3 regions of the Exiguobacterium sp. H66 genome follow, and region 2 is predicted to be linked to each of the others. Evidence: predicted binding sites of a transcription regulator. Region 2 holds the regulator's gene; each other region holds the start of a gene.

Region 1 (6,692 bases), on a different contig from region 2:
GACGGAGGTAATCATAAATCTCCGTCACCGTCCCGACAGTCGAGCGGGGGTTTTTACTCGTCGTCTTTTGATCGATTGAAATTGCCGGACTAAGTCCCTCAATCGCATCGACATCCGGTTTATCCATCTGCCCTAAAAACTGGCGTGCATAAGCGGAGAGGCTTTCGACATAACGTCGTTGCCCTTCCGCATAAATCGTATCGAACGCGAGTGATGACTTCCCGGATCCCGATAAGCCCGTCAAGACGACGAGCTGATCGCGCGGGATTTCGACATCGATATTTTGAAGGTTATTGACGCGAGCGCCTTTGATGATAATCTTATTTTTCTTGTCTCCCAACTTAGGCACCTGCTTTCAATTCTAATATAAGATCTCGAAGCTCTGCTGCGCGCTCGAATTGCATGTCTTTCGCTGCTTGTCGCATCTCTTGATCCAACTGTTCGAGTAGCGTTTCGCGCTCCGGTTTTTTCAGTTTATTGAATTTCTCCAGTTTTTCGACCGTATCATCACTTTCAATCGTCGTACTGATGACACCGCGAACATCTTTTTGAATCGTTTTCGGCGTAATGCCGTGTTCTTTATTGAACGCGAGCTGAATGTTGCGCCGACGTTCCGTCTCATCCATCGCCCGTTGCATCGAATCCGTAATCTTGTCTGCAAACAGGACAACGTGCCCTTCCGAGTTCCGGGCCGCCCGTCCGATCGTCTGAATCAATGATCGCTCGGACCGTAAGAAACCTTCTTTATCTGCATCGAGAATCGTCACGAGCGACACTTCCGGAATATCGAGTCCTTCACGAAGCAGGTTGATCCCGACGAGGACGTCATACTTACCAAGCCGCAGATCGCGAATGATTTCAATCCGTTCGAGTGTCTTGATTTCCGAGTGCATGTAGTTGACCTTAACACCGTTCTCTTTTAAATAATCGGTCAAGTCTTCCGACATTTTTTTCGTCAATGTCGTCACGAGAACCCGTTCATTTTTCGCGACGCGGTCCCGGATGTTGTCCATCAAGTAATCGATTTGCCCCGTGATCGGATGAATCTCGATTGTCGGATCGACGAGTCCCGTCGGACGAATGATTTGTTCGACCATCTCTTTTGAGTGCTCGAGCTCATAAGGTCCCGGCGTCGCTGAGATATAAATTGCTTGACTGACCTTTTCTTCAAACTCTTCAAAACGAAGCGGCCGGTTATCTTTCGCTGACGGCAAACGGAAACCGTGGTCGACGAGGACTTGTTTCCGCGCCTGGTCACCGTTATACATCCCGCGGATTTGCGGTAACGTGACGTGCGACTCATCGGCGACGAGCAAGAAGTCTTTCGGGAAGTAATCGATGAGCGTATACGGCGTCGATCCTTCCGGCATCAGGTTTAAATGACGGGAATAGTTTTCGATTCCTGAGCAGTAACCCATTTCACGCATCATCTCGAGATCGTAGTTCGTCCGTTGCTCAAGACGTTGCGCTTCGAGTAACATCCCGTCTTCACGCATCTTCGCGAGTTGCGTCTCAAGTTCGACTTCGATGTTCGCGATTGCTTTTTGAAGACGTGTGTCCCCCGTCACGAAGTGGGACGCCGGGAAGATTGAGATATGTTCACGGTCGGCGATGATTTCACCTGTCAACGGATCCATGTCGCGAATCCGTTCGATTTCGTCACCAAAAAATTCGACACGGACACATTGTTCGTCTCGTGACGCCGGGAAAATCTCGACAACGTCTCCACGGACACGAAACCGCCCGCGCTGGAAGTCGATGTCATTTCGTTCATATTGAATGTCAATCAAACGACGGAGCATCTCGTTACGCCCCATCTCGTTGCCGACACGAAGCGATAACACGTGATTATTGTATTCTTCCGGGTTACCGAGACCGTAGATACACGAGACGGACGCAACGATCAAGACGTCATCACGCTCAAACAAAGCAGACGTCGCCGAGTGACGGAGTTTATCAATCTCATCGTTGATGGACGAGTCTTTTTCGATGAACGTGTCCGTCGACGGGACATACGCTTCCGGTTGATAGTAATCATAAAAGCTGACGAAGTACTCGACCGCGTTGTTCGGGAAAAATTCTTTGAACTCTGAGTACAGTTGCCCGGCCAGTGTTTTATTATGCGCCAGGACTAACGTCGGCTTTTTAATCTCTTTGATGACGTTCGAGACGGTGAACGTCTTACCGGTTCCGGTCGCTCCGAGCAACGTTTGATGCCGCTCGCCGTTCTTGACGCCGGTGACCAATTGTTTAATGGCAGCCGGCTGATCGCCGCCTGGTTCAAATGGTGACACTAACTCAAAATCCATCGCTAACTTCCCCCTCATTCCGTAAAAAATCTATCTTTATTGTATCACTTTACGAACAAACATTCGATTATGAAGTGCTCCTTCTAGGAAGTTACCCGTTTTTCCAAAAAAGAAAAAGTCCCAGTACGGATTATCTCTGAAAAAGATAAAGTTCACTCAAGAAACAACAACATCCCCTACCACTCACGTGATAGAGGATGCTCATTATTGAAGCGTTCGAATTTTCGTCCGGCGATTCCCCGGCTCACTGACGAACATGATGCCGAGTTCATGATGATCTTGTTCATAAAAAGCCCGTTGCGCAAACCGAACATCTCCATTATGATTCATCACTTCGAGACGTAAGTACGGTTTATGCTTTTGAATCGCTTCATAGAAGCTCGTCTCGGAATCAACAAAATCACCGTTGACCTTATAGATGGCTTCTCCGGGTACGAGCCCCATTTCTGATGCCGGTAATCCAGGGAACGTCCCCAGGATGACGACACCCCGTTTACCATTGAGGAAAATCGGCGTCTCTGAACGATTCAAACGTTTGACCCGTTGGTGCAAGATGATGTGCAAGACGAGCAGGAGCGGTAGACCGAATAACCACTCTTCCCGGTTCGTCACGTACGCACCCAGTGTCAACAAGACCGCGAGTAACAATGTGATGACGCGACCCCGAATCAATGGACGCATCAACTCAGCCGGTAATTTTCCTGTGAACAGAAAACTGAAGCCGAGCGGGAAAAAGAGCACGAGCGGGACGTACTCCGGAAAAGCGAACCGCGGAAACCATTCCTCGAGACTACTGCCCGGAACAATGACGAGCAACGGAATCAACCACAGTTTGTTCGCGGACAACCCACCGATGAAACGCCCCCGCTTCGATAAGACGAGTGATGGAGACAACTGCTTTTGACCGCGCCACGCGACGAGCGTCAATTCTGCCAGCAACGTCAAGCTCGCAAGCAACAGCAACGTCGTCGCGTCGACCTCTTTAATCCCGTCCATCCGTTCATCCGTCACGAACCACCCGATAAGTGCCAAAACGCTGAGCGGCCAAAGCGGCAAGTTAAACCGGACGACGCCAATCACCAATGTCACGGCGGCGAGCGCCGTAAAGGCGACAATGAAGACCGGGCTGACGGTCACCTGTAAACTCAAACTGATTGCAGATAAGACAATCCCGACGAGCAGACCGGGCAGCAATGTCTCAAAAATGTCGGTCCGTTGATCGCGTGATTTCGAGCGGAACAAGTTCCGTTCTCGCCTGACGCGACGAATACCGATTACAACACTGACTAGAATGGCTAACCACAGGATTGGACTAGCGATAAGACTAATCACTGTCCAACCGATTCCATCGAATAATTCCACGCCCATTCAGACCTCTTTCCGTGATTTATTCAGCGGCAACTTCAAGTGCCTTGATGCGTTGTACATCATTTTTCGAGTCTTCTAACTTTTTCAAGAGACGTGTCTCCATCTCGGAAGCCGTCACCGGGTCAATCTTACCCGTGACTTCGAGCTTGGCATCTTTTTGAAGTTGTTCGACTGCTTGTTTCATCGTGTCGCCATAATACCCATCCTGCCCTTTCGGATCGTAACCGATCGCTTCGAGCACGAGATGTGCATTCTCGACAGATTTTCCATAGTCCCCGACATTGAGCGCTTTGTCATCCGTCAATATTTTCGTGACATTGAAATACGCAGGTTGTTTGACTTCAACGGTCGGTTTAACTCCTTTTTTGTGAATCCAGTTCCCGTCTGGCGTCAGCCATTTGTTCGTTGTCAGCTTCAGGTCACTACCATCTTTTAAGTCATACGCACTTTGGACGATCCCTTTACCGAATGACTTTGTACCGACGACTTCTGCACCGGCGCCTTCTTTCAGACCGGCGGCTAAAATTTCTGACGCTGACGCGGAACCGTTATCTTCCAACACAACGATGTTATAAGGTTTCTTCGCGTCCGCCTTCCCGAATTCCTGCGTCCGGTCGCCTTTATTGTCTTCGACCTGGAAAATCGGTGTATCTTTCGGAATGAATGGCGCAATCATTTTCGAAACTGCCGTCAACAGTCCGCCTGGGTTTCCCCGAACGTCAATGACGAGTCCATCAATATTCTTCGCTTCGAGAGCAGCGAGTTGCTTTTCGAACTCTTCTGCAGTCGGGTCAGAAAACTGAGTCACTTGGAGTACACCAATCGTTTTCCCGTTCACTTGTTCTGTTTCCGAATAGACGGTCTCAATCGGAATCGTATCGCGTTCAATCGTGATTTTCATCGGGTCTTGTCCCCCGCGTTGAATCGTCAAGACGACTTCCGTCCCTTTTTCACCACGAATCTTTTTGACAGCTTGATCCGTCTTTTGACCTTTCGTCGACTTGCCATCGATTTCTACAATGACGTCACCCGGCTTGATTCCTGCTTTTTCAGCGGGTGCCCCTTTAATCGGAGCGACGATGACAATTGCCTCACCCTTTTGCTCCAGTGTCGCGCCAATTCCTTCAAACGATGAAGACAGATTCGTGTTGAACGACGCCGTTTCCGATTCATCCATGTAGACCGAGTAGGGATCGTCAAGCACTTCCGTCATCCCACTGAGTGCTCCTTCAAGCAATTCTTGATCCGTGACATCTTCTAGGTAATACTGTGAAATCATCTGGCGGACTTGATCAACCTTTTTCCAGTCCCCCGATTCGCCCGATGAACTGGTCGTCACCGTGTCGGTACCACCTGTTGCTAACATACCGACTGCGCCTGCCCCTAGGCCAAGTCCGAATGTACTGACTGCTATGACTGCCGTTGTAGATTTTTTCACGCTTGATTCCTCGTTTCCGGTGTAAACCTGCTATTTTTTTCAGTATAGCAAAAAAAGATAGGTTACCCTATCTTTTCGCTAAAGAGCTATAGATCAATCAAAAGATGTACGGGGCTGGATCGACCGCGTTCGGTTGTCCGACCGCCCACTCCCCTTGATGAATCTCAAAGTGAAGATGAGGACCAGTCGACCAGCCTGTCGAACCTAACTTTCCGATGACCGTCCCCGGCATGACCGTTTGCCCTGCCTTCACAGCGACGGAATCAAGATGTCCGTAAACCGTCGTCCAGACTTTCCCGTCGATCAGATGGGTGATCATCACGACATTCCCGTATCCTGTCGCACTTCCGGCGCGCAGGACGATACCACCTGCCGCTGCCTGAATCGGTGTTCCTTTAGCATTGACGAGATCGATGCCCGTATGAATCTCTGACTTGCCGGTCAACGGATTGTTCCGTGGACCGAACGGGCTGGACACGTAACCGGAGACAGGTAATTGAAATGGCTTTGCATGATCCGTCGCAGATGGTACCGGCTGCTTTTTCGTCGTTGGCGATGCCGTCCGGTCCACTGCCTGCGTGTCGTCCGCTTCCGCTTGCTCACGTTTCGCTGCCTCGATACGGGCGAGACGTTCTGCTTCCGCCTTTATCTTTGCTTGTTCAGCGGCACGTGCTGCTTCTTCGAGTTCCGTCAGTTGCGTGCTAATCAATTGTTGCTGATCCGCTAAGATTTGGGCTTCTTCCGCCTTCGTGAACTGCTCCTGCTTCAATTGTTTGACCTGATCGTTCAATTGGACGACCAATTTTCGTTTCAACTCAGATTCCGCGATGATCCGCGTCTGCAGAATCAACAGTTTCCGTTGGTCTTTTTTTAGCTGACCGAGGATGAGTTCTTGACTTGCGCGTTGCTCCGTCAATTCCGTGACATTTGCTTTATAGGCATTCAAAACACCGTCATCTTGTTTAATGATTTCACTGACAGTACTAAAACGCGAGATTAAATCGCCGAAATCTTTTGAGTCGAGCAACACTTCGATGTATTTGATGTCGCCATCCCGCTGAACGGCACGAAGCCGGTTCCCAAGTAAATCTTCCTGCGCCCGTAACTCGGACAATGTTTGTTTAATCGCTTCTTCGATCGCTTGCAACTCTTCTTTTGATGCAGAAACAGCCGCTTGTTGATCTGCAATTTCACTCGCTAAATCATCCAAACGGCTGTTGACTTCATCCAAACGCTCCTCTGCGAGGCGGCGTTCTTTTTTCGTCAAGATTAACTTCTCAGATGTCTGATTCTGTGATCGTTCCGTCTCTTGCAGACGGGACTCGACCTCCTGTTGTTCCTTCAACAATTCTTCTTTAGACACGGCGTGAACGGATACACTTGAACCAACCAGGGCCAAGCTGAGCACAGCTGAACAGAATCGAACCTTCATGAGAAGCATCTCTCCTCTATATTTTGTTTTTGCGTAACTTATACTTTTAAGAAACGTCCGAGTGACGTTGTTGATCCCCATACTCCGATGAAGGCACCGAGCGCAAGTAAAATCAATGCGACTTGAACGGATAGTTCACCAGGTG
Region 2 (6,692 bases):
TGTCCTGCGAGTGAAGCCGCTTCTGCAGAGACACCTTCCATTAAGTCACCGTCTCCGCAAATGCCGTATGTGAAGTGGTCGACGACGTTTAGGTCGTCACGGTTGTATTTCGCTTCGAGGTGACGTTCTGCCATCGCCATCCCGACGGCCATCGCGATGCCTTGCCCGAGTGGACCAGTCGTCGCATCGACACCTGCTGTGTGACGGTATTCCGGGTGACCCGGTGTTTTTGAGTTCCATTGACGGAATGACTTCAAGTCATCCATCGCGAGGTCGTATCCTGATAAATGGAGGAGTGAGTAGAGAAGCATTGAACCGTGTCCTGCTGAAAGTACAAAACGGTCACGGTTAAACCATTCTGGATTTTTAGGGTTGTGGTTCATATGATCCGCCCATAATGTAAATGCCATCGGTGCTGCACCCATCGGCATTCCCGGGTGGCCCGAGTTCGCTTTTTGTACTGCATCAATTGATAAGGTACGAATCGTATTTACTGCTAATAATTCTACTGTTGTCATGTTCGTCAAAACAATCATCCTCTCTCTTTTTCACAAATTCTATATCATTTTAGCACACACAGAAATGTGATACAACTTTTCTAAATAGTATGTCACATTAAAATGAATGCGCTCTCTATTGCCCTTTTCAAGCAACTTTCATGATACACATTACTGATTTTCCCATTAAAAAAGCTACCTCGCTCACGGATTGAGCGACGCAGCTTTCGTTCATACAAAACTTGCTTACTGTTTATTGCGTTCTTCTTCTTGTGCTTGCTTCAATTTTTCAGGCGTAACATCCGTTCCTTCTTCATCAACGATTTTGATGCCCATCATTTGATTTTTGAACGAACCACGAAATGCTTCTAAATAGGCCGTTCTTAATTCTTTTTGTTCCGCCGTCTCAGCTTCCGTTAACGGTTCGACTTTTGATTTATTGGCAAGTTCATTAATTCGATCGAGTTGTTCTTGTGATAACATAATATCCCTCTTTCTCTTTGACTCAACGCGGAGCACTTTAATAGTAACCTTACTGTAAAAGACCCGAAAAAAAAAAGCAAGTTTGTCGCGTCAAGATGACACAACACCTGCTTTCATTCATAAGACTGGACAACTTCTTTATATTCAAGATAACGCCGGTTGACCGTCGCTTTCGAAATATCATGCCCCATGCCGCGTAAGGTCGTCGCGATGTCAGCAAACGTCAAACCAAGTTCACGTAATCGAACGATTTCTTCAATCGGGACTTCCTTTCGACTGCGGCCGGCATTCTCGCCTTGCCGATTGAGATTTTGTTCGGGTCTAAAACCATTATCGACAGCCCGTCGCATGCCGCGTGCAATTTTTGCATTGTGGAGCTTACGCTGGTATTCCTCAACGAGTGAAACGATCTCGAGGACCATTGCTTCCGCATCCGCCAGTTTGTATTCACCGTCTGACTCCATCGTCATCAACTGGACATCATGTTTTTTGAACGTATGCAAAATCGCGATTTTGGCGTTTCCTCGTCCGATTCGTGTATCGTCCGTCACGAGCACCGCTTCCACCAGATGACGCGTTACATAATCCAGAACGGTTAACATCCCTTCTCGCTCTACATCATAGCCACTTTCTTTTTCGACGATGATATCTATGATTTCAAATCCTTTTGTTAAAGCGAGTCCCGACAGTTCTGCTCTTTGCCGCTCCAGTGAGCTCTCTTGTGCTTCTTTTTCCGTCGAGACGCGACAGTAGATTACTACTTTCATCGTACCTCACACCCCTGTTCGTTCATTCAACAACTTTTATATTCTGTCATTGTTGTGCGATTGGTACAACGATTTTGTCTTTCGAAATGACATGTTTTGTTTCGAGCTCATTGTTCTTGATCAGCCAGTCAATGTATTCCTGGTTCGTCATCGAACCATCATTGTAGACTTCTGCAACTTGTTCGACCGTTACGTTCTCATCGACCGTGACTGACGCCGTGAGTAATTGGTGGACCTTTTCATCCGGTCGTGGTGTTAAAAGAAAAAGAATGAAGGCAAAACTGAGCGTATAAAACAGAATTGAAAAGGCATGAGTACGAATAGAATGAATCATCATGAATCCCTCCAAATAGGTTATTAGAATAAATGTTCTCGGAACAATTGTTCGCATAATCTATAATAAACACAGAACCAGTGTTCGGTCAACACAAAAACATCGAACAATTGTTTGTACGCTCATTTGTTCTATGTTATAGTAATTCTAGAAACATATATTCCTAAATCCTAAAAAAACCAATCCGGAAAGAGGTGGCAATTCGTATGCGGAAAATGTCTAAACGTCAACAAGAAATCCTTGACTACATCATCGCTGAAGTGAAGTTAAAGGGCTATCCACCTTCAGTTCGCGAAATTGGTGAAGCTGTTGGTCTTGCTTCAAGCTCAACGGTACACGGTCATTTGGATCGTCTAGAAAAACGTGGACTGATTCGCCGTGACCCGACGAAACCACGCGCGATTGAAATATTGCTTGATAAACCTGAAGAAATCAACGAAGCGATCGTCCATGTCCCCGTTATCGGCAAGGTAACTGCCGGACTTCCGATCACTGCGATTGAAAACATAGAAGAGCATTTCCCACTCCCTGCACATTATGTAGGAAATGAAACCGTCTTTATGTTGACGATTGATGGCGAATCGATGATTAATGCAGGTATTCTTGATGGCGATCGTGTTATCGTGCGTCAACAAAACACAGCAGAAAACGGGGAGATTGTCGTTGCGATGACCGAAGATAGTGAAGCGACAGTCAAACGGTTCTTCTTAGAAGATCAACAGGTACGTCTTCAACCAGAAAATGACTCGATGGACCCGATGTATTTCGATAACGTGTCGATTCTTGGCAAGGTCATCGGCGTTTACCGGACGATTCACTAAGAGAGGGACCAGCTGAGCTGGTCTTTTTTCATGCCTTCTGGAAATGTACATGATACGGTCAACTCCGTTGCCCTCACGGGATATGTTGTTTATTCGGTCGCAACGAACCAAACGGATTGGCTCCCGACCGCTGTCGGAATCGCCGTCGGGACATTATGGCTTTCGCCCGACTTAGACTTAAAATCGGAACCTTACTATCGTTTTGGCCCTTTGCGTGTCCTTTGGATGCCATACGTCAAAATTATGCCGCACCGCTCCATCTGGTCGCATGGCTTAATCATCGGAGATGTCATCCGCCTACTCTACAGTGCTGCTTTATTGATTCCGCTTCTCTTTTTAGCCTTCTATAGTGAAATCATTCAAGCAAGCACGGTCGACTCATTGATTGACGTCATGCCTGCTTTTATTATCGGTGTAATGACCGCAAGTACGATTCATATCATCCTTGATCATACGAGTAGTTGGTTCCGCCCTAAAAAGAAACGAAAAAAACGTCGATCCTGACTTTTTCCATTCAATCATGGAAAAAGTCTTTTTATTATCCAATTCTAATTTTTTTAAACCTAAATATTGAAAATTTCTATTCCTATATTTCAATTATTTGTATTGAAAACGTTATCAATTCGGGTTAGGTTTAAATAGAAAGGCATTATTCGCTTTAATCCAAAGGGAGGGTTTTTGCATGAGTAATTTTATTAGTGAGATGATGGGAACATTGATTCTCATCCTACTCGGGGATGGCGTCGTCGCCGGTGTCGTTCTGAAGAAAACCAAGTCTGAAAATGGTGGCTGGATTGTCATCACGCTCGCTTGGGGTCTCGCCGTTATGACCGGTGTTTACGTCGCGGCATCCAGTGGTGCCCACTTGAACCCAGCGGTTACTTTGTCGCTCGCGCTCAATTCTGACTTACCGTGGGCAGATGTACCTATCTATATCGCTGCTCAACTTGTCGGAGCATTCCTTGGCGCAGTACTCGTTTGGCTTCATTACATGAAACATTTTGAAGCGACAGAAGATCAAGCCGCAAAACTCGGTGTATTCGCGACAGGTCCAGCGATCCGTCATACGGGATCAAACTTAGTATCTGAGATCATCGGGACATTCGTTCTCGTCTTTGGTATCTTGGCGCTTGGAGCGAATACGTTTGCAGACGGACTCAATCCATTGATTGTCGGTCTCCTCGTAGTCGTCATCGGTCTTTCGCTCGGTGGTACGACGGGTTATGCAATCAACCCTGCCCGTGACCTTGGTCCACGTATCGCCCACGCGATCTTACCGATTCCGGGTAAGGGATCATCAGACTGGGGTTACTCATGGATTCCGATTGTCGGACCAATCATCGGAGGCGCAATCGCCGTCTTCATCTATCAACTGCTATTTTGATTGAGCATTAGGTATCTTAACTATTCAAGGGGGACTCACAGATGGAAAACAAGTATATTTTAGCACTCGACCAAGGAACGACAAGCTCACGCGCCATCATTTTCGATCATGATGGTCAAATCGTCAACTCTGCTCAACGTGAATTCAAACAATACTTCCCACAACCAGGCTGGGTCGAGCATGATGCAAATGAAATCTGGGGTTCGATTTTAGCAGTCATGGCGGATGCACTCGGAACGGCTGACATCAAACCGAGTCAAATCGCGAGCATCGGAATCACGAACCAACGTGAAACGACAGTCGTTTGGAACAAGGAAACGGGAAAACCAGTTTATCATGCCCTTGTCTGGCAATCGCGTCAAACGGCCGACATTTGTGATGAGCTAAAAGAACAAGGACTCAATCAAAAATTCCGCGATAAAACCGGCTTACTCATCGATGCCTACTTCTCAGGAACAAAAGTCAAATGGATTCTAGATAACGTCGATGGTGCACGTGAGCAAGCAGAGAACGGGGAACTGCTCTTCGGTACAATCGATACGTGGCTCGTCTGGAAGCTCTCAGGTGGAAAAACACATATCACAGACTACACGAATGCCTCACGGACACTCATGTACAACATTTACGAACAACAATGGGATGACGAGTTACTTGAAATCCTGACTGTCCCTAAATCGATGTTGCCAGAAGTCCGTCAATCAAGTGAAGTCTACGACAACACAGTCCCGTATCACTTCTTCGGCTTCGAAGTTCCAATCGCCGGCATCGCCGGTGACCAGCAAGCTGCCTTGTTCGGTCAAACGTGCTTTGAACCGGGCGAAGGGAAAAACACATACGGTACAGGTTGCTTCATGTTGATGAATACGGGCGAAAAAGCCGTTTCTTCAGACCACGGACTCCTGACGACGATCGCTTGGGGCGTCGACGGCAAAGTGGAATACGCACTCGAAGGTTCAATCTTCGTTGCCGGTTCTGCAATCCAGTGGTTACGTGACGGTCTCCGGATGCTGAAACATGCGAAAGACTCGGAAGGCTACGCCTTGAAAGTCGATTCAACAGACGGTGTCTACGTCGTTCCTGCTTTCGTTGGTCTCGGTGCACCGTACTGGGATAGCGATGTTCGTGGTGCCATCTTCGGATTGACACGCGGAACGGAAAAAGAACACTTTGTCCGTGCAACACTCGAGTCACTCGCTTACCAAACACGCGACGTCTTGACAGCGATGCAGCAAGATTCCGGCATCGAACTGAAAACGTTACGCGTCGACGGTGGAGCCGTCGCGAACGACTTCTTGATGCAATTCCAATCGGATATTCTCGGTGTTCCAGTTGACCGCCCGGAAATCAATGAGACGACGGCACTCGGTGCAGCCTACCTCGCTGGACTCGCTGTCGGCTACTGGAAAGATAAAGCTGAAATCAAAAAGCAGTGGAAACTCAACCATCAATTCACACCTGAAATGAAAGAAGACGATCGCGAAAAACGTTATGCCGGATGGCAAAAAGCGGTCGAAGCGACAATGGCCTTCACACCGAATAAAAAAGAAGCCAACGCAAACGTCTAATCGAATAACGATGACTTTTGCACCACTCTATTAAAAAGAAGCGATTTCGATATCACTCGAAATCGCTTCTTTTTTGTCTTTGACCTTTTAATTCATACACCTTCTCAATCCCACACCAAAGAACTCCCCTCTAAGCGAACAGGCAGATACCTGACTTAGAAGGGAGACCGGTCTTACGCGAATCATTTAGGCGAATTCATTTTTCAATCCGTCAACGACTTCAGTCAGTGACTTCGATTGACCACTTAAGACAGCCGCGAGGAATGCCCCTTCGACGAGCGGCGCCTCAACGAATTGGACCGTTTTATCACCGCTGTACAGTTCAAGGGCCAACTCCGCATTCATTGTTGCAGAACCGATATCCGTCAAGATGACACCGTCATCGTCGAGCGCATTCAACGTCTCTTCAATGCGCGAAGCATCTGTCCCGATGCTTCCATCCACTAAACCGGCCGCTAGCAGGATTGGTGTATCCGGTGCCATTTCGGCAAGCAGTTCCTTTAGACCAGTCGCCAGTTTTTCACTGTGTGAAACGAGAATTACATTAACCATGTAGCACCTCCACGATTTCTTGTAACAAGAGTGCACTCGATAAAGAACCTGGATCTTGCACGCCGACTGTCGCGTCTCCAAAGTAGGAAGCCCGCCCTTTCGTCGCGACACGTTCTTTTGTATCACGGAGCGCTTGTTCGAGTGCAGCGTTTAAATCCGCCTCTTTGCTCAAGGCCTCATTGAAAGGTGTCCAAATGTCGACCATTGTTTTCTGACCGAATTCAGACTTTCCACGCATCTTGATGCCTTCCGTCGCTTCAACAAAAGCTTGTGCCAGTTCTTGCCCTTC
Region 3 (6,692 bases), on a different contig from region 2:
CGAAATGACGATCCGGATTTTATGTGACTTTGATGGAACGGTAACGGAGCACGATAATATCATCGCCTTGATGCAGGAGTTCGCTCCGCCGGAAAAATTTGAACCGTTAAAACAAGGTGTGCTCGACCGGTCGCTCTCGATTCAGTCCGGCATCGGACAGATGTTTCAGCTGCTTCCGTCCAGTCAAAAACAGGACTACATTGATTTCTTGATGAAACGGGCGGTCATTCGTCCCGGCTTCGACACCTTGCTCGCCTTTGCCAAATCAAACGAGATTGATTTTTCCATCGTCAGCGGCGGGATCGACTTTTTTGTCCAGCCGATTCTTGCGGATGTACTGACGGACGAAGCGATTTATTGCAACGGCAGTGACTTCAGACAGGAGACGGTTCAAATCGAATGGCCGCATGCCTGCGACGCAGCCTGTACAAATCAATGCGGCTGTTGCAAAACCTCGATCGCCCGGAAGCTGAAGCAGAACGGTGACACAATCATCGCGATCGGCGACTCCGTAACAGATTTTGAACTGGCTAAGCAGGCGGATCACGTTTATGCACGGGATTATCTGATCACGCTATGTGAACAGCACAGCATCCCGTATACGCCGTTTGAAAACTTTCATGACATATTGAATCATCTGCAGACAAAGGTGGTGTACACATGACCTTCTTAAAACGATATGAAGAATTACGTGCCGTCAAACAGGAACTTGCAGCACGCGACTGGTTCCCCGGCACAAGCGGCAATCTCGCCATCCGGACAGCCGATCAACCGACTGAATTTCTCGTGACGGCAAGCGGGAAGGACAAACGGCAGGATACACCGGACGACTTCGTCCATGTCGACGCGTCCGGTCAACTGATCGGCGAACAGACGGGTCGTCCCTCTGCCGAAACATTGCTCCACGTCGAGGTCTTCAACCGAACGACTGCCGGGTGTTCCCTTCACGTCCATACGATTGACAATAATGTCATTTCGGAACTGTACGGCGATCAAGGCGAGATTCGGTTTGCCGGTCAGGAAATCATCAAGGCACTCGGCCGTTGGGAAGAAGATGCGGAAGTTCGTGTGCCGATTATCCCGAACCATGCCGACATTCCGACGCTTGCCGCTGCCTTTGCAGCACATGTACATGCCGAGAGCGGCGTCGTCCTGATTCGCAATCACGGCATCACCGTCTGGGCACCGACTGCCTTTGAAGCGAAAAAACAGTTGGAAGCATTCGAGTTTTTGTTCAGTTACACCTTAAAACTACAAACGTGCCGACAGGCGATTCATTAAAAGGAGGAATTTACAATGGCAACAGTACTTTTCCAACAGACAAACGAACGGTATACGGATCAAAATGAGGTCTCTTCATTCCTTGCTTCACGCGGCGTCTTATATGAACAATGGGACGTCTCGAAGTTACCGGGCGACCTCGTCGAGAACTTTACATTAACGGATGACGACAAACAGACGATTTTAACGACATTCGCGGACGAGATTAAAGATGTTTCGGAACGTCGCGGTTACCAGACGGCTGACATCATCGCACTGTCGGATACGACACCGAATCTCGATGAATTACTCGTCAACTTCCAAAAAGAACACCATCATACCGATGACGAGGTCCGCTTCATCGTCAGCGGCCATGGCGTGTTTGCGATTAAAGACGAGGAGGTCGGCTATTACAACATCGAGCTCAATCCCGGTGATTTGATTTCCGTTCCCGTCAACACGCGCCACTACTTCACGCTCCAGGAAGACCGGAAAGTGGTAGCAATCCGAATCTTCGTCACGACGGACGGCTGGGTGCCGATTTACGAGCGGGATGCCCTGTCTTCAGCAAACTAATTCAGTCCGGTCCGGCCCAAGTCTTCTAGCGATAGAGGACCTGGGCTTTTTTTGTACTGAAACGTCGTCTGACAAACATGTTTGAGGAAAGCGCGTGTCCGGGAGCATTTCCTATTCTAGAAACATGCCGTTTGTTTCGTCCATCTCCGATATAATGAAGAAAAGGACACAAAAAGGAGCTGACGTGTATGATGATTCGTCTCGTTCAAGAAGCCGACTTACCGGACGTGCTCGCCATTTATAATGAAGGAATTGAAGACCGCATCGCGACGCTCGAGACGGATACGAAAGATCTCGCCTTCATGCAGCAATGGTTCAGTGAACGCTCCGAGCGACATGCCGGTTACGTTGCCTATGAAGGATCAAAGATTCTTGGCTTCATTTCGCTCGATGCCTACAATCCGCGTCCCGTCTATCAGTCCGTCGGCGAACTGTCCGTCTACATCACACGGACCCACCGCGGACAAGGAATCGGAAAACGACTACTCGACATCATCGAAGAACATGCAATCATTCACGGCATGCATAAGCTGATTCTTTTTACGTTCCCCTTCAACCGGATCGGACAAAAACTCTACATCAAAGCCGGATTCCGAATCGTCGGTACCTTTAAAGAACAAGGAATGTTAAACGGGTATTATGTCGATGTCCTGGCCATGGAAAAAATTCTCCCTAAACCGGACCAATGATGTTTTGGATTAAAGGTTCGACAAGTCGGGAATATGAGACGAGGAAGATTCGTACAAGAAAGGAAGATTGCCTGTGAACATCCAGCAAATTCGAAATGCGACACTCGTCTTGACCTATGCCAACCAAGTTTTTTTAATTGATCCTTTTCTCGGTGAAAAGGGTTCGCTTCCTCCGTTCGACCATACACCGAACACCCACCGCAACCCCCTTGTCGACTTACCGGTCGATGTCTCGACCTTACTCGACCCGGATGCCGTCTTCGTGACACATCTTCACGCCGATCATTTCGATGAGGCTGCCAAACAATTGTTACCGAAGACGGTTCCGCTCTATGCCCAAAACGCGACGGACGCCTCTGTCATTAAAGAGGCCGGTTTCACCGACGTTCAGCCGTTCGACCAGGGTGTGACACTCCGCGATGTCAAAGTTTTCCGCACGAACGGTCAACACGGCGTCGGCGAAATCGGACAACGGATGGGACACGTATCCGGTCTCGTCTTTACACATCCCGATGAGCCGACGCTCTATATCGCCGGTGATACGATTTGGTGTGACGACGTCGATTCTGCGATTGATACCTATGCACCGGATGTCATCGTCGTCAATAGTGGTGCCGCCCAGTTCCAGACCGGTGAACCGATCACGATGTCGGAACGTGATTTATTAGCGGTCCATGCGGCAGCGGCTGAAGCGACGATCATCGTCTCGCATCTCGAGGCCGTCAACCACTGCCTGCTCCGCCGCGATATGATTGCTGACTTTTTAGCAGCAAATCATCTCTCCGCTCACTTTTTGATTCCGGACGACGGCGAGACGCTCTCCTTTTAAGTCTCTCCTTCGAGAGTCGTATGAATACAAAAAAACCGGACGTTTTCCGTTTCCCTAAAAGGAAGAGGAACAGCGTCCGGTTTTTTCATGTTCATTCTTGCGGAATGACAAGACCCAGCAAACGAGCGAAGGCGATTGCTTGTCCTTCCGTCACGATCGCCCCTGTCAAAAAGCGTGGATCAATCGTAATCCCCGAGACGTCCGCTTGTCGCAAATCGAGTCCTTTTAACGGAGTTTCAACCCACTGGCTTTCCATCAATTCAACATCCTCAAAACGTAAATCGATGAGTTTCCCTTCGAAGAATTGTGTCTCCCGCATCGCCGTCTGCTCGAACGTTACTTGTCGGAGCGATGTCCGAATCACTTGTAAGTAATTCGCCTGGCATGCTTTTACCGTGACATGATCAAGCGTCGTTTCTTCTAATTGAACCCCCGTCAGGCGGCAGTCCTGAAACAGAACGCGATGAAAACGACTGTCACGGAACTGACAACCCGTCAAATCGCACTGCTCAAACCGGACATTTTCAAATGACGCGCGATCAAACACGAGACCCGCAAATGAGACATTCCGAAAACAGACTTGATTGGCATCGATCCGCTCCGTCAGCTCGATGGGTAACGTTTCTTTTTCATACAGCATTTGATACAAGTACGGATCATCGATTTCGATTTCTGCAAATGTTTCGACTGCTAAATTATTCGGGACATCCGGTAGATGGATCATCGGTTTTTTCTTCATTCTCTCCCAACCCTTCTTCTTCTCAGTCCTTAGTGTACCAAACCTGTTACCTAAATATGACCCAAGAGGATGATCTCTAAAGTCATGCCGCGCTCTAAAAAGTGATGACATGTACACTCTTTTTCAATTTTTGATTTGAGACACTTTGAGACCGTGCTAGAATCAACATAAATAAAATAAGAACAAACGTTCTAAAAGGAGTGATTTTCGTGTCTTCTGATGCGGACTTTCCAAACCAACGTATTTTTTGCGTGGATAGTGTCTCTTTTTATGCCAGTTGCGAGTGCCATTACCGAAATCTACCACCATTAACAACAAAATTAGCCGTCGTTTCCGATTTAAAACGGAGCGGCTCCGTCATTTTAGCGGCGAGCCCTGCTTTGAAGACGCTTGGTATCAAAACGGCAAGTCGTCTCTACCAGATTGAACAACTCCCGTATAAGGAACGAAAGCAGATTCACCTCGTCGAACCACGCATGTTATGCTACATGAAAACGTCGATTCGTGTCCTCGATGTGCTCCATCAATTCGGACCACCGGAAGTGATTCGCGTCTACTCGATTGACGAAAGTTTCATCGACATGACGGGAACGGAGCACCTCTTCGGTACGGATTTTGAAGCTGCTAACCAATTACAGTCAGCTATCCTGGAACAAACCGGCATTCACGTCCGAATCGGGATTGGTCCTAATAACGTCATCGCGAAACTTGCCCTTGATTTACTCGGGAAAAAACAGGGCATTGCGCGTTGTGGTTATGCTGATGTCCCCCGTCTCTTACATGACTTTCCCGTTCGTAAGATGTGGGGGATCGGTCATCAAATGGAGCACCATCTGAATCAATTAGGCATCGAGACGATCGGCGATTTGGCGGCCGCACCATTAGAAACACTACACGAACGTTTTGGTGTCATCGGTGCCGAACTTTGGCATCATGCATGGGGCATCGATCAATCTCCGACGACGATTGATCCGACCGCTTTATTTCGTCCGGCATCATCCCGACAGAAGACGGTTGGTCATGGCGTGACACTGATGCGTGATTATTACGAATACGACCAGATTCGGCTGGTCTTAAGTGAGCTCGCAAGCGATGTCGCAGCCCGCGTCCGCTTTTCCAATCAACTTGGATGGACGGTTCACTTAGGTGTCCGTTACTCGAGACATATCGTCCGGGCAGGATTTTCAAAGCAACTCCGTCTCCCTTATCCGACTTCAGACGAACGGATTATCCTGCGCCATATCCTTCAGCTGTTCGAGCCGAACTGGCTCGAACACGAACCGATTCGTTTTTTGTCCGTCTCGCTCGGTCAACTTGTCCCCGACCAAGGTGCACTGCAACTGTCGTTGTTCGAAGACAATACCCGTGTTTGGAAACGCAAACGCTTGTTAAAGGCAATCGATCATGTCAACGTCCGTTACGGGAAGGGAACCATCCGCCTCGCTGTTTCTTTTCTTGATACAAGTGTCGCCAAGCGCCGCCTCCGCTTCGTCGGTGGTCATCCGGGAGGTGACGGCAATGACACGGTATCGTGACCGTGGCAATTTAAAATGGATTCCGTTTTTGATGCCGGAGTACATTCAACTGTTGCGCGACTATTATAAAGATACGCATCGTTTAACACTACCGCCCATCGATGAACAACTTCAAGAATCATGGCAATTCATCCTCGAAGAAGCATTAATGGAAGGAAAAGAACTTGAAATCACGTATTATAAGGAAGGAAGCTATATCACACTGACCGGATTCATCGAACGAATCGAGCGCGAACGAGGACTTCTGTACGTCCGGAGTCAAAATCCGATCGAAATTCCCCTGATGCGACTAGTTCGGATTGAAAACGGGTAGGAGTGACAGTGGGCTTCAATAATGCACTTATCTCTTGAATTATGATTTGAAAGAAGGAATGTTTGTATGTTTGAATGGTTTACTTCACTCCCCGTCGTGATCCAGGCATTACTCGCCGGGATGATGACATGGGGCTTGACCGCACTTGGGGCGGCACTTGTTTTCGTCTTTACGACAATTGAAAAAAAGGTCATGAATATGATGCTCGGCTTCGCCGCCGGTGTCATGATCGCTGCGTCCTTTTGGTCACTGCTCGCTCCGGCGATTGAATTTACGGAACAGGATGGTGGCATCGCCTGGCTTCCGGCTGCAATCGGATTTTTAGCAGGTGGCTTCTTCGTTCGCTTACTCGACTTCGTCACACCACATTTACACTTATCCGCACCACTTGAAAATGCAGAAGGCCCTTCGACCGGTCTTAAAAAGGCAACTCTGCTCTTTTTAGCCATCACCTTGCACAACATCCCGGAAGGTCTAGCAATCGGTGTCGCTTTTGGTGCTGCTGCGTTAAATATGGACGGGGCGACAGTCGCTGGTGCTTTGACGCTCGCACTCGGAATCGGGATTCAAAATATGCCGGAAGGTGCTGCCTTATCAATTCCGCTTCGTGGTGAAGGCATGTCACGCCGTCGCGCTTTCAATTACGGTCAAATGTCCGCTATTGTTGAACCGATTGCGGCAATGATCGGGGCGGCTGCCGTTTTCTTCATTCAGCCGTTACTGCCTTACGCACTCGCCTTTGCAGCCGGCG

What was found. The regulator LexA, encoded in region 2, represses DNA repair genes until DNA is damaged. The targets are predictions, from matches to a motif close to CGAACATATGTTCG.
Positions count from the first base shown of each region.
Region 1: the regulator LexA is predicted to act here: its motif matches at 2,362-2,375, upstream of uvrB (excinuclease ABC subunit UvrB).
Region 3: the regulator LexA is predicted to act here: its motif matches at 4,273-4,286, upstream of KNP88_RS15840 (Y-family DNA polymerase).

Region 1 is NZ_JACSMQ010000002.1:304,438-311,129, forward strand. Features, by position in the region: gene uvrA (excinuclease ABC subunit UvrA) at 1-340, opposite strand, end outside; gene uvrB (excinuclease ABC subunit UvrB) at 342-2,309, opposite strand; gene KNP88_RS04895 (PDZ domain-containing protein) at 2,514-3,677, opposite strand; gene KNP88_RS04900 (S41 family peptidase) at 3,697-5,115, opposite strand; gene KNP88_RS04905 (murein hydrolase activator EnvC family protein) at 5,213-6,547, opposite strand; gene ftsX (permease-like cell division protein FtsX) at 6,586-6,692, opposite strand, start outside.
Region 2 is NZ_JACSMQ010000005.1:237,882-244,573, forward strand. Features, by position in the region: gene tkt (transketolase) at 1-536, opposite strand, end outside; gene KNP88_RS10555 (DUF896 domain-containing protein) at 744-980, opposite strand; gene KNP88_RS10560 (YneB family resolvase-like protein) at 1,094-1,747, opposite strand; gene yneA (cell division suppressor protein YneA) at 1,794-2,081, opposite strand; gene lexA (transcriptional repressor LexA) at 2,288-2,902, shown strand; gene KNP88_RS10575 (metal-binding protein) at 2,933-3,406, shown strand; gene KNP88_RS10580 (MIP/aquaporin family protein) at 3,585-4,286, shown strand; gene glpK (glycerol kinase GlpK) at 4,328-5,851, shown strand; gene dhaM (dihydroxyacetone kinase phosphoryl donor subunit DhaM) at 6,038-6,403, opposite strand; gene dhaL (dihydroxyacetone kinase subunit DhaL) at 6,396-6,692, opposite strand, start outside.
Region 3 is NZ_JACSMQ010000007.1:146,203-152,894, reverse strand. Features, by position in the region: gene KNP88_RS12400 (2,3-diketo-5-methylthiopentyl-1-phosphate enolase) at 1-8, shown strand, start outside; gene KNP88_RS12395 (2-hydroxy-3-keto-5-methylthiopentenyl-1-phosphate phosphatase) at 5-664, shown strand; gene KNP88_RS12390 (methylthioribulose 1-phosphate dehydratase) at 661-1,281, shown strand; gene KNP88_RS12385 (1,2-dihydroxy-3-keto-5-methylthiopentene dioxygenase) at 1,297-1,836, shown strand; gene KNP88_RS12380 (arsinothricin resistance N-acetyltransferase ArsN1 family A) at 2,025-2,525, shown strand; gene KNP88_RS12375 (MBL fold metallo-hydrolase) at 2,599-3,354, shown strand; gene KNP88_RS12370 (pentapeptide repeat-containing protein) at 3,446-4,093, opposite strand; gene KNP88_RS15840 (Y-family DNA polymerase) at 4,303-5,628, shown strand; gene KNP88_RS12360 (YolD-like family protein) at 5,612-5,941, shown strand; gene KNP88_RS12355 (ZIP family metal transporter) at 6,008-6,692, shown strand, end outside.